DNA from 2 places in the Mesorhizobium sp. WSM4833 genome. Region 1 is predicted to be linked to the other one. Evidence: riboswitches for the same ligand, from Rfam matches in the RefSeq annotation. Region 1 holds a riboswitch; the other holds the start of a gene.

What was found. Region 1 has a riboswitch for cobalamin ahead of AC0L2D_RS01655 (DUF1636 family protein). Riboswitches for the same ligand answer to the same signal wherever they lie in the genome.
Region 2: another riboswitch for cobalamin. It lies ahead of AC0L2D_RS11130 (aromatic ring-hydroxylating oxygenase subunit alpha); the one in region 1 lies ahead of AC0L2D_RS01655 (DUF1636 family protein).

The regions. Positions count from the first base shown of each region.
Region 1 covers NZ_JBVVQG010000001.1:324,639-329,895, reverse strand. The annotation lists gene cobN (cobaltochelatase subunit CobN) at 1-1,134, opposite strand, end outside; gene cobW (cobalamin biosynthesis protein CobW) at 1,153-2,190, opposite strand; gene AC0L2D_RS01655 (DUF1636 family protein) at 2,193-2,621, opposite strand; cobalamin riboswitch at 2,661-2,864, opposite strand; gene AC0L2D_RS01650 (winged helix-turn-helix domain-containing protein) at 2,895-4,094, opposite strand; gene AC0L2D_RS01645 (NADH-quinone oxidoreductase subunit A) at 4,426-4,791, shown strand; gene AC0L2D_RS01640 (NuoB/complex I 20 kDa subunit family protein) at 4,782-5,257, shown strand, end outside.
Region 2 covers NZ_JBVVQG010000005.1:84,635-89,891, forward strand. The annotation lists gene AC0L2D_RS11110 (ABC transporter ATP-binding protein) at 1-1,051, shown strand, start outside; gene AC0L2D_RS11115 (DUF680 domain-containing protein) at 1,131-1,376, opposite strand; gene AC0L2D_RS11120 (DUF680 domain-containing protein) at 1,446-1,646, opposite strand; gene AC0L2D_RS11125 (DUF680 domain-containing protein) at 1,726-1,923, opposite strand; cobalamin riboswitch at 2,434-2,635, shown strand; gene AC0L2D_RS11130 (aromatic ring-hydroxylating oxygenase subunit alpha) at 2,751-3,998, shown strand; gene AC0L2D_RS11135 (FAD-binding oxidoreductase) at 4,024-5,124, shown strand.

The sequences.
Region 1 (5,257 bases):
GGCGCGGGGTGTCTCCTGCAACTTGATGAAGGCCGCGACGCGGTCAGCGACCTGCGCCACGCGATCCGGTTCCGGCCGGTTGGCGAAGGCGCGGTGGCCGAGTGCGGGATCGGTCTCGGTCTCGCCCTTGAAGGAAATGGCGCCGGCGAGGACGCGGCCGTCGAGTTCGGGCAGCACGACATGCATGGCGAGGTCGGCGGGTGCCAGGCCACGCTGGTTGTTTTGCCAGATGTCGCGGCGGGTGGTGGCGACGATGACCTGGAAGACAGGCACGCCGGCGCGGTCGAACAGCGTTTCGATGCCGGGTTCGGCGCCTGAGGCGAAAGCGGTCGCGGTGATGATGGCGGCGGGCTTCAGCGCCGTCAGTGCTGTTTCCACGAAGGCGAGGGAGGTTGGGTCCTTGAGGCTGGAGACGAAGATCGGGACTGGGTCGATGCCGCGCTGCCGCAGCGCTTCAACAAGCGCATCGATGGGCGCGACATCGGCGGCCAGCAGCATCGAGCGATAGAACAGGATGGGGATGATAGGAGCGTTGACGTTGTAAGCGCCAGCATTCGATAAGTCCCGCTTCTCCACAACTCCACTTCCAGGCACGTAAAAACCAGCTTTCGGCACCACCACCGGGCCGATAACTTCCGCATCCGACCCCGCCAGCCGCGCCAATTTCCGCACCAGTGCGCTCATATTCGCCGGGCCGCCCTCGCGGAAATAGTCGAGCAGGCCGTCCAACTCCTCGCGCGGCAGCGTCGAGGCTTCGATCAGGCGCAGATCCTCGTCGCGGCATTCACCGGGCAGCAGCGCCAGTTTTATGCCGCGTTCGCGGGCGGTCGAGGCAAGCTGGTCGCAGCCGTAGCGCCACCAGTCATAGCCGCCGAGGATGCGCACGAGGATGATCTTGGCATGGCGGGCGACGCTGTCGACCCAGAGGTCGACGGACATGGGATGGCGCAGGTCGCGCAGTGCGGCCAGCCGCATCGAGGGCAGGCGGTCGGCGTCGGCCTTCCACGCTGCCGCCAGTCCGGCGAGGTCGCTGTCGGTGAAGGACAGCGCCACGATATCCGCCGGCGTCTGCCGCAGATCGACCGGCTCGGCGAGGTCGTCGAGCGAGGCGGATGTCGTGGTGAGGATGTGCATCGCGACCCGTGTCCGAAATCAGCCGGCGAGTATACGCTCGATCGCCGGACGGTTCAGCCGCTTCAGGCCGATGACGACGAGGCGCGAACGGCGGTCATCCTCAGCGGTCCAGGCACGGTCATAGTAATGATTGACGCGCGGCCCGACGGCCTGCAGCAACAGCCGCATCGGCTTGCCGCCGACCTCGACGAAGCCTTTTACACGCAGCACGTTCTCTTCTTCTGCGACCGTGGCGACGCGTTTTGCCAGTTCATCGGGATTGGCGACCGAGGCTATGTCGACAATGAAGGTGTCGAAGTCGTCATGCTCGTGGTCGAAGGCGCCGTCATGATGGGATTTGCGGTTCTCGATGTCGTCCTCGACGGCGAGACCGAGCCCGAGCAGCACGGAGGGATCGACCTTGCCATGCGAGGTCGGCACGATCTTCACTGCGCGGGCGGAGTGTTCGCCAATGATGGCATTGGCGCGGGCGGTGCCGGCGGCGTCCATCAGGTCGCTCTTCGACAGGATGATCAGGTCGGCGCAGGCGATCTGGTCCTCGAACAGTTCTTCCACCGGATCGTCGTGGTCGAGCGTCTCGTCCCCGGCGCGCTGCGCCTGGAGGGCCTCCATGTCGTTGGCGACGCGGCCTTCGGCCAATGCCGGCCCGTCGACCACGGCGATGACGCCATCGACGGTCACCCGGCTTTTCACGCTCGGCCACTGAAAGGCCTGGACCAGCGGCTTGGGCAGTGCCAGGCCCGAGGTTTCGATCAGGATATGGTCGACCTTCGGCGTCAGCGACAGGATTTGGTCGAGCGCCGGGACGAAATCATCGGCGACAGTGCAGCAGATACAGCCATTGGCCAGTTCGACGATGTTTTCCTCCGGACAGGTATCGATGCCGCAACCTTGGAGAATCTCGCCGTCGATGCCGATGTCGCCGAATTCGTTGACGATGATGGCAATGCGCTTGCCGCCGGCGTTTTCCAGGAGATGGCGGACCAGCGTCGTCTTGCCGGCGCCGAGGAAGCCAGTGACGACGGTGCAGGGAACGCGGGATACGGAAGTGGTCATGGTCAATCCTTCAGCATGTCGATGGGTGGAATGCGGGCCACGAGGCCGCGCTTGAGGCTATCGGGGCGGCCACGCCACGGGATCAGGCCATCTTTCGAGGTGGCGAAGAGCTTTGCGCCTGTCACGAGGTCGGCGCCGCTGGTCGCGGTCAGGTCGCCGAAGACATAGCTCCAGCAGCCGTCGCGCAGGATCGCGGCGCTGAGGCGCCGCTTGCAATTGCCAAGGCATTCGACGCTGCGGATGCGGATATCGTCGCCAGCGGCGGCGCGGCGCGTGTCGTCCGTCAGCAACTCGCCGGCGCGGGGATGAGCGTCGGAGCCGGTCTCATTGCGGCAGGAGCCGCAGACGATGATGGTGACGCCGGCCAAGGCATCATCATGGCCGGACGAAATATCCGCTGTGCCAGCCGAAAAACTGCTGTCGTGGTCCAAAGATCGGGCTCCTTGCCCGGAAACCCGCCGGGCGATCGGATTCTACAGTCGCAGACGGCAGGTCTCCTGGCTCGCGAGTCATCGCCTTGGGTAGCCGCCTTCCCGGGAATTCCCAGTGGTTTTCGGCCTTGGCTCTTCGCTTACAGTTGCGGGGACAGCCGCGGATTTGGGATTTTGCCCCGCACCGCATTCCCTCTTAGCCCTTGCCGTTGCGGGCAAGGGACCATCTGGAACCGGATTTAGGCTTTTGCGGGCGGCGGTGTCAACGCGAGCTTACGACACGGCTATGTCGGCCAGCGCCGGCCCCAAATCCCCGGCAGGCGTCACTTCGATGCGTTCGAGCCCGAGCCAACCTTGCATCAGCTTCAATTCCTCGAACAGCTCCGCAGCGGTTTCAGGCGGCGCACCGGGCTCCGCATAGGCTGCATGGACGCGCAGTATGCTGGCCGGGCGATCGGCCTTGAGGTCGACGCGTGCCACGATCCTGTCGCCGAGCAGGAACGGCAGGACATAATAGCCATACTGCCGCTTGTCGGCAGGTGTGTAGATCTCGATGCGGTAGTGGAAATCGAACAGCCGCTCGGTGCGCGAGCGCTCGAAGACGACCGGATCGAAGGGTGCCAGCAAGGCGCGGGCCTCGACTTTGCGCGGCAGACGGGCGTCCCGGTGAAGATAGGCCGGCTTGTCCCAGCCTTCGACACGCACCGGCAGCAACTCGCCCGTTTCAACCAGTTCCTCCAACCGGCCTTTCATATCGGCCGGCGACAGGCGGAAATAATCGCGCAAATCGCCTGAAGTCGCCACGCCGTGGGCGCGGGCGGAAATGCGCAGCAATTCGCGGTGCGCGTCCTCAGGCGTCGGCACCGGCAGATCGAGGATCGCCTGCGGCAGCACGCGCTCGGGCAGGTCATAGAAGCGCTCGAAACCGCGGCGGTGCGCCGTGGTGATGCGGCCGGCCCAGAACAGCCATTCGAAGGCGTGTTTGGCATGGCTCCAGCCCCACCAGCCGCCCGAACCTTTCTGGCCCTCCAGCGCGGAAGCGGCGATCGGGCCGCGTTCGGCGACCTCGCGGTAGATCTCTTCGATGTAGGCGGCGTGCTCGCGGCCCCATTTGGCGAGACCCAGATACATTTCCTCGCCCCGCTCGGCGCGCTGCATGCGCCAGCGCATCAGCGGGTATGTCTCGACCGGCAGGAAGGAGGCCTCGTGCGCCCAATATTCGAAAACCATGCGCTTGCGCGTCACGGCCGCGTTGTCGAGCAGAGCGAGCGGGTAGGGGCCAAGGCGCGAATAAAGCGGCATATAATGAGCGCGCACCACCGCGCTGACGGAATCGATCTGCAATAGGCCGGTGCGGGAGAGCGTGCGGGCAAAATGCCGGCGGTCGGGCGTGCCGGTCGGGCGAGGATCGAGGAACCCCTGGGCGGCAAGGGCGATGCGCCGGGCCATCGGGAGCGAGATCTTTTCCTTCATGCAGGTATCACTTTGACGTGTTTTGACCGAGGGTCGAATGGCTGATTCCAACCCATGCTAGCAGGGTTTTGGCGGCATCCATGTCAGGAGAGAAAAGTGGAGTAAAAAGCGAAGGAAATCAAACAGGAGCGGATCGGACCAGTTTGCCGCGATATGCCGTCCAGGTCGATGTTTTGAACAAGGTTTGACTTGCTTCGCTGGAAGTGCTGCGCTAACCCTCGCCGCGTTGCAGCATAGGCCCTTAAAACGGTTCAGCGGTTAAACTGTCACGCTTCCGCATTAGGGTCCGGTGCTGTAATCAACGTGGATTGGCGCCAACGGAAAGCCGAGCATGAACGCACTCTTGAGCTCATACCTGCCCATCGTCCTGTTCATAGGCGTGGCGCTGGTTGTCGGCCTGGCGCTGCTGGCCGCGCCCTTCCTGGTGGCCTACCGCAATCCCGATCCCGAAAAGCTTTCCGCCTACGAGTGCGGTTTCAACTCGTTCGACGACGCCCGCATGAAGTTCGACATCCGTTTCTACCTGGTGTCGATCCTGTTCATCATCTTCGACCTGGAAGTAGCCTTCCTGTTTCCGTGGGCGGTGTCGTTTTCGAAGATCGGAATGCTCGGTTTCTGGTCGATGATGGTTTTTTTGGCGGTGCTGACCATCGGCTTTGCCTATGAATGGAAAAAAGGAGCGCTGGAATGGGATTGAACGACAGTTCAGGCACCCTCGTCGCGCCGAAGCCCAAGGGCATCATCGATCCCAACACCGGCAGGCCGGTGGGGGAGGACGATCCCTTCTTCCTCGAGATCAACAATGAGTTGGCCGACAAGGGCTTTCTGGTCACTTCGACCGAGGCGCTCATCACCTGGGCGCGCAGCGGGTCGCTGATGTTCATGACGTTCGGCCTCGCCTGCTGCGCGGTCGAGATGATCCACACCTCGATGCCGCGCTATGATTCGGAGCGGTTCGGTGTCGCGCCACGCGCGTCTCCGCGCCAGTCCGACATCATGATCGTCGCCGGCACGCTGACCAACAAGATGGCGCCGGCGCTGCGCAAGGTCTACGACCAGATGCCGGAGCCGCGCTACGTCATCTCGATGGGCTCCTGCGCCAATGGCGGCGGCTATTACCACTATTCCTATTCGGTGGTGCGCGGCTGCGACCGCATCGTGCC
Region 2 (5,257 bases), on a different contig from region 1:
CATCGACCTCGATATTAAGTCGGGCGAGTTCATCGTCTTCGTCGGCCCGTCGGGCTGCGGCAAGTCGACATTGCTGAGGTCGATCGCCGGGCTCGAGGAAATCACCTCCGGCGAACTCAGAATAGCCGGCGAAGTGGTGAACGACGTGCCGCCGTCGAAGCGGGGCATCGCCATGGTGTTCCAGTCCTACGCGCTGTACCCGCACATGACCGTCTACGACAACATGGCGTTCTCGATGAAGATCGGCAAAGAGAACAAGGCCGAGATCGACCGCCGCGTGCGCCAGGCCGCCGAGATCCTGCAGCTGACCAAATATCTCGACCGCCTGCCCAAGGCGATGTCGGGTGGCCAGCGCCAGCGCGTCGCCATCGGCCGCGCCATCGTGCGCAATCCGAAGGTGTTCCTGTTCGACGAGCCGCTTTCGAACCTCGACGCCGCGCTGCGCGTCGCCACCCGCATCGAGATCGCCAAGCTCAAGGAATCGATGCCCAACACGACCATGATCTACGTTACCCACGACCAGGTCGAGGCGATGACGCTGGCCGACCGCATCGTGGTGCTCAAGGACGGCCATATCGAGCAGGTCGGCACGCCGATGGACCTCTACAAGAAGCCCGGCAATCTGTTCGTTGCCCAGTTCATCGGCTCGCCGGCCATGAACATCCTGCCGGCGACCATCGAAAAGACCGGAAACCCGACCGTCGTCAGCCATGTCGGCGGACGCAAGGCGACCGTGCCGATTGCGACGCCGGCTTCGGCAAAGGGCGCCGCGGTGAGCTTTGGCGTGCGGCCGGAGGACCTGATCATCGCCAGCGGCGCGGACTATCTGTTCGAGGGGACGGTCGACTATGTCGAGCAACTCGGCGAGGTGCAGCTTGTCTATGTCGACATCGGCCGCGCCGATCTGCCGCTGGTGACCAAGCTGCCCGGCAATGTCGAGGTCAAGCGCGGCTCGACATTGCGGCTGAGCGCCAATGGCGAGGACCTGCATATCTTCGACGCGGATGGACGTTCTTTCGCGTTGCATGAAGTGGAAGCAAAGGCGGCTTAACCGCAATTACCGTGTCAGGCACAAAAAAGAGCGGCGGGCCGGGCCCGCCGCTCTTTGACTTGGAGATCGACTTCGGTTGTTAGTTGTTGCCGAAGAGGTTGCGGTCGGCACCTTGCGGAGCAGACTTCTGGGTGGTGTCACCCGACGAGTTCAGCAGCTTGTAGACCGGCGAGCCGGTGTTGCGTACCGAAGAGGTGCGCGTGCTGTCGACCGAAGTCGTGGCGGCAGGCTGATTGGCACCATTGGAGCCAAAGTTGTCGCTGCCGGCGAAGGCACTGCCGTTGATGGCCAGAACGGCGGCGGCAGCAATAAGGATCTTGTTCATTTTAGTCTCCTGAATTCTGGATTTCGCCAGGACGGCAGACACAGCTGCCGTCGGTTGCGAAATTGGTTGTTAGCGACCGAAGAGGTTACGGTCGCTGCCCTGAGCGGGCGTCTGGGCAGCCGGTTCCGAGGTCTTGGTGGAAGCCGTGTACGACTGGTCCACAGCGGCGGCAGGCTGGTTCGGGCCGTTCGAACCGTAGTTGTCGCTGCCCGCGAAAGCGCTGCCGGTGATGGCCAGAACGGCGGCGGCAGCAATGAGGATCTTGTTCATCTTGAATACTCCTGAATGTCTGAATTTCGCCAGGGCGGCGGGCGAGCCCGCCGTCGACCGGGAAACTGGGAATCGGCTGTTAGTTGTTGCCGAAGAGGTTGCGGTCAGCACCCTGGGCAGGCGCCTGAGCAGCCGGTTCCGACTTCTTGGTCGAAGCGGTGTACGAGCTGTCGACAGCAGTGGCTGCCGCGGCGTTGGAACCGTAGTGGTCGCTACCAGCGAAGGCGCTGCCGGAAATGGCCAGAAGGGCTGCGGCAGTGAGAATGATCTTTTTCATTTTTGGTACTCCAGTATCGTCTTTTTTCCGTCCGTCTAGCGGCGTGTCTTGGAAATGAAATCGCGTCGTTCGGACAGCCCCGATGTGGGAGGGCAAGGTCGTCTTTTCCAATCACGAAGTTGTTCCGTGTGGACCATGAATCCACACCTTGAAATTGTGCCAATGGAATCTAAGGATGCATTTTTCTTCTTCATATCAGTGCGTTAGCTGTAGCCACCTGATGGATCACCGACTGTTTCAGAGGCCCAGCGTTCACACCGTCCTGCACGCACCGTCAACAGAAACGAACCGTTCGGTTCGATTTTAGGGCGAGCTAATAGTCACTTTTCGAAACCATTAACCTTTTTTGACCCCCGCGAAGGGTCGGATTCGGGAAGATCGCAGCCGGCAAATGGCCGCCCGGGAGGTGGGATCTCGGCCCGCGACGATCTGCAGTAGCGTTTCGCATGCCGTGTCGCGCCGCATGGATACGATGTCGTTTTCATGCCGACGGCGCGCCCGCGATCGTGGTTAGATCATACCATCTCAGGTGCCGCTTCGTGACGACGAGGCGGAGAATTGGGAAGCCGGTCAGAATCCGGCGCTGCCCCCGCAACGGTGGTGGAGTTCAAGTCGCAACGGGAGACCACTGGGCAACCGCCTGGGAAGGTGTCGCGATGGTCCGCAAGGACAACTCCAGAGCCCGGAAACCAGCCCGAGATTTTTAGACTCGACTGATCGCGGTGGGCGGTCAAGAGGTGGATAGCGCATGTCCGGCACACAGCCGGCCTGCGTTTCAATCCTTCCTCCGTCACCACCAGTTCAGTCCTTAGGAACGAGGACAGGACATGGATATCCGCAACGACATGCTGAGGCTCCTGAAGGGGCGCCGGCAAGGCTTTTCGCTGGAGCAGCCCTTCTACACCGATCCGGACTACTTCAAGCTCGACATGGAGCTGATCTGGTATCGCGACTGGCTGTTCATCGGCCATGATTGCGAACTGCCGAAGCCGGGCAGCTACATCACCGTGCAGGTCGGCGATTATCCGGTCGTCCTTGTCCGCGACCAGCACGGCAAGATCAACGCCTTCCACAATTCCTGCCGCCATCGCGGCAGCCGCGTGTGCAACACGGAGAAGGGTACCGCGGCAAAGCTCGTCTGCCCGTATCATCAGTGGACCTACGAGCTGGACGGCCGCCTGCTGTTTGCCCGCCAGATGGCCGACGGTTTCGACAAGAGTGATTTCGGCCTGAAGCCGGTCGCCTGCGAGAGCGTCGGCGGCTACATCTTCATCTGCCTGGCCAAGGAACCGGCAGATTTCGCGCCGATGCGGGCGATGATCGAACCCTATCTTTTGCCGCACCGGCTGCGTGAAGCAAAGATCGCCTTCGAGAGCACGATCGTCGAGAAGGGCAACTGGAAGCTGGTCTGGGAAAACAACCGCGAGTGCTACCACTGCGCCGCCAATCATCCCGAGTTGTGCAAGACCTTCCCCGAGGCTCCAACCATAACCGGCGTCCATGGCGCCGACAGCGACCCTGAAATGGTCGCACACTGGGCCAGATGCGAGGCATCAGGCTTGCCGAGCAAATTCCGCATCGATCCGGCAGGGCAGTACCGCGCCACCCGCGCGCCGCTGCTGCGCGATGCCGTCAGCTACACCATGACGGGAAAACGGGCGGTCCAGAAGAACCTGTCCGACAGCGTTTCAACCGACCGCATCGGCTCCTTGCTGCTCTATCACTATCCGACGACCTGGAACCATATCCTCGGCGACCACGCCGTTACCTTCCGCGTGCTGCCGATCAGTGCCACGGAAACCGCGGTGACAACGAAATGGCTCGTCCACAAGGATGCGGTCGAAGGCGTCGACTACGACCTCGCTGAACTCACCCATGTCTGGACCGAGACCAACGACCAGGACCGCCGCATCGTCGAGGAAAACGCCTTCGGGATCCTGTCGCCGGCCTATGAACCAGGCCCCTATTCGGAGCTGCATGAGGGCGGCGTGATCCAGTTCGTCGAGTGGTACGCGTCGTTCATCGGGCCGCGCCTTGCCGAAGGCGGCCGGCCGGCCCTGCGCAGCGTCGCCTAGCCCAGGGGACAAGAGGATGAATGCGATGACGGACCTTGGCCTCTATCGCCATCTCGACCAGATGACGCCCTGGAACGACAGGCTGCAGGTGCTGGAAGTGATCGGCGTCAGCGACGAAGCGCCTGACGTGAAGACCTTCACCTTCCGCTCCGACAACCAGACCTGGTTCCGCTACAAACCGGGGCAGTTCGTGACTCTGGAACTGCCGACATCGGACGGGCCGCTGATGCGCACCTACACGCTGTCGTCCTCGCCGTCGCGGCCGTTCTCGATCGCGGTGACGGTCAAGGCGCAGGCGGGCAGCACCGGTACGCGCTGGATGTTCGACCATCTGACGCCCGGTTCGCACGTCAAGGCCTATGGGCCGACCGGCGACTTCTCGCTGCACAGCCACCCGGCCGCCAAATATCTGTTCATTTCGGCCGGTTCCGGCGTGACGCCGATGATGTCGATGCTGCGCTGGCTGAACGACTGCGCGCCATGGACCGATGTCGGCTTCGTCAACTGCGCGCGCCGCCCGGAAGAGATCATTTTCCGCAAGGAGCTCGAACTGCTCGGCAGCCGCATGCCTGGGCTGTCGCTCGGCTTCATGATCGAGGAGCGGTCGAGCCGCGAGGGCTGGTTCGGCCATATGGGCCGCATCGACGCGATCCGGCTGCCATTGCTGGCGCCCGATTTCCGCGAGCGCGAGATTTTCTGCTGCGGCCCCGATCCTTTTATGCGCGCCGTGCGCGGCATGCTGGACGCCGCCGGCTTCGACATGGCGAAATACCATCAGGAAAGCTTTGCCGCGCCTGCCGTGGAGGAGATCCCGGCGCCGTTCTCGCCGCCGGCGGAAGACGGCGCCGCTGCCACCGTGGAGGCCGTGACACCGATCCGGTTCTCGCATTCCGATGTCGATGCCGAATGCGTCGCCGGCCAGACCGTGCTGCAGACGGCACGCGCCTCGGGGGTGCGGATTCCCGCCGCCTGCGAGTTCGGCCTGTGCGGCACCTGCAAGGTGAGGAAGGTCGCGGGCGACGTCGAGATGAGCCACAATGGCGGCATCCTCGATCACGAAATCGAGGACGGCTTTATCCTCGCCTGTTGCTCGAAGCCGCTTTCGGCGCTTGAAATCGAGGCGTGACCGGCAGGCACGGTCAGAGACTGTCCATGCCCGCGCGGCCTGCAGCTGCGCTCGCCCGGGCCTACGCCATCTTGCCAAAAACCCTGCAAATGGTTAGACGCCTGCAACGGTGGGGTTGACCGTAGGGCCCGAA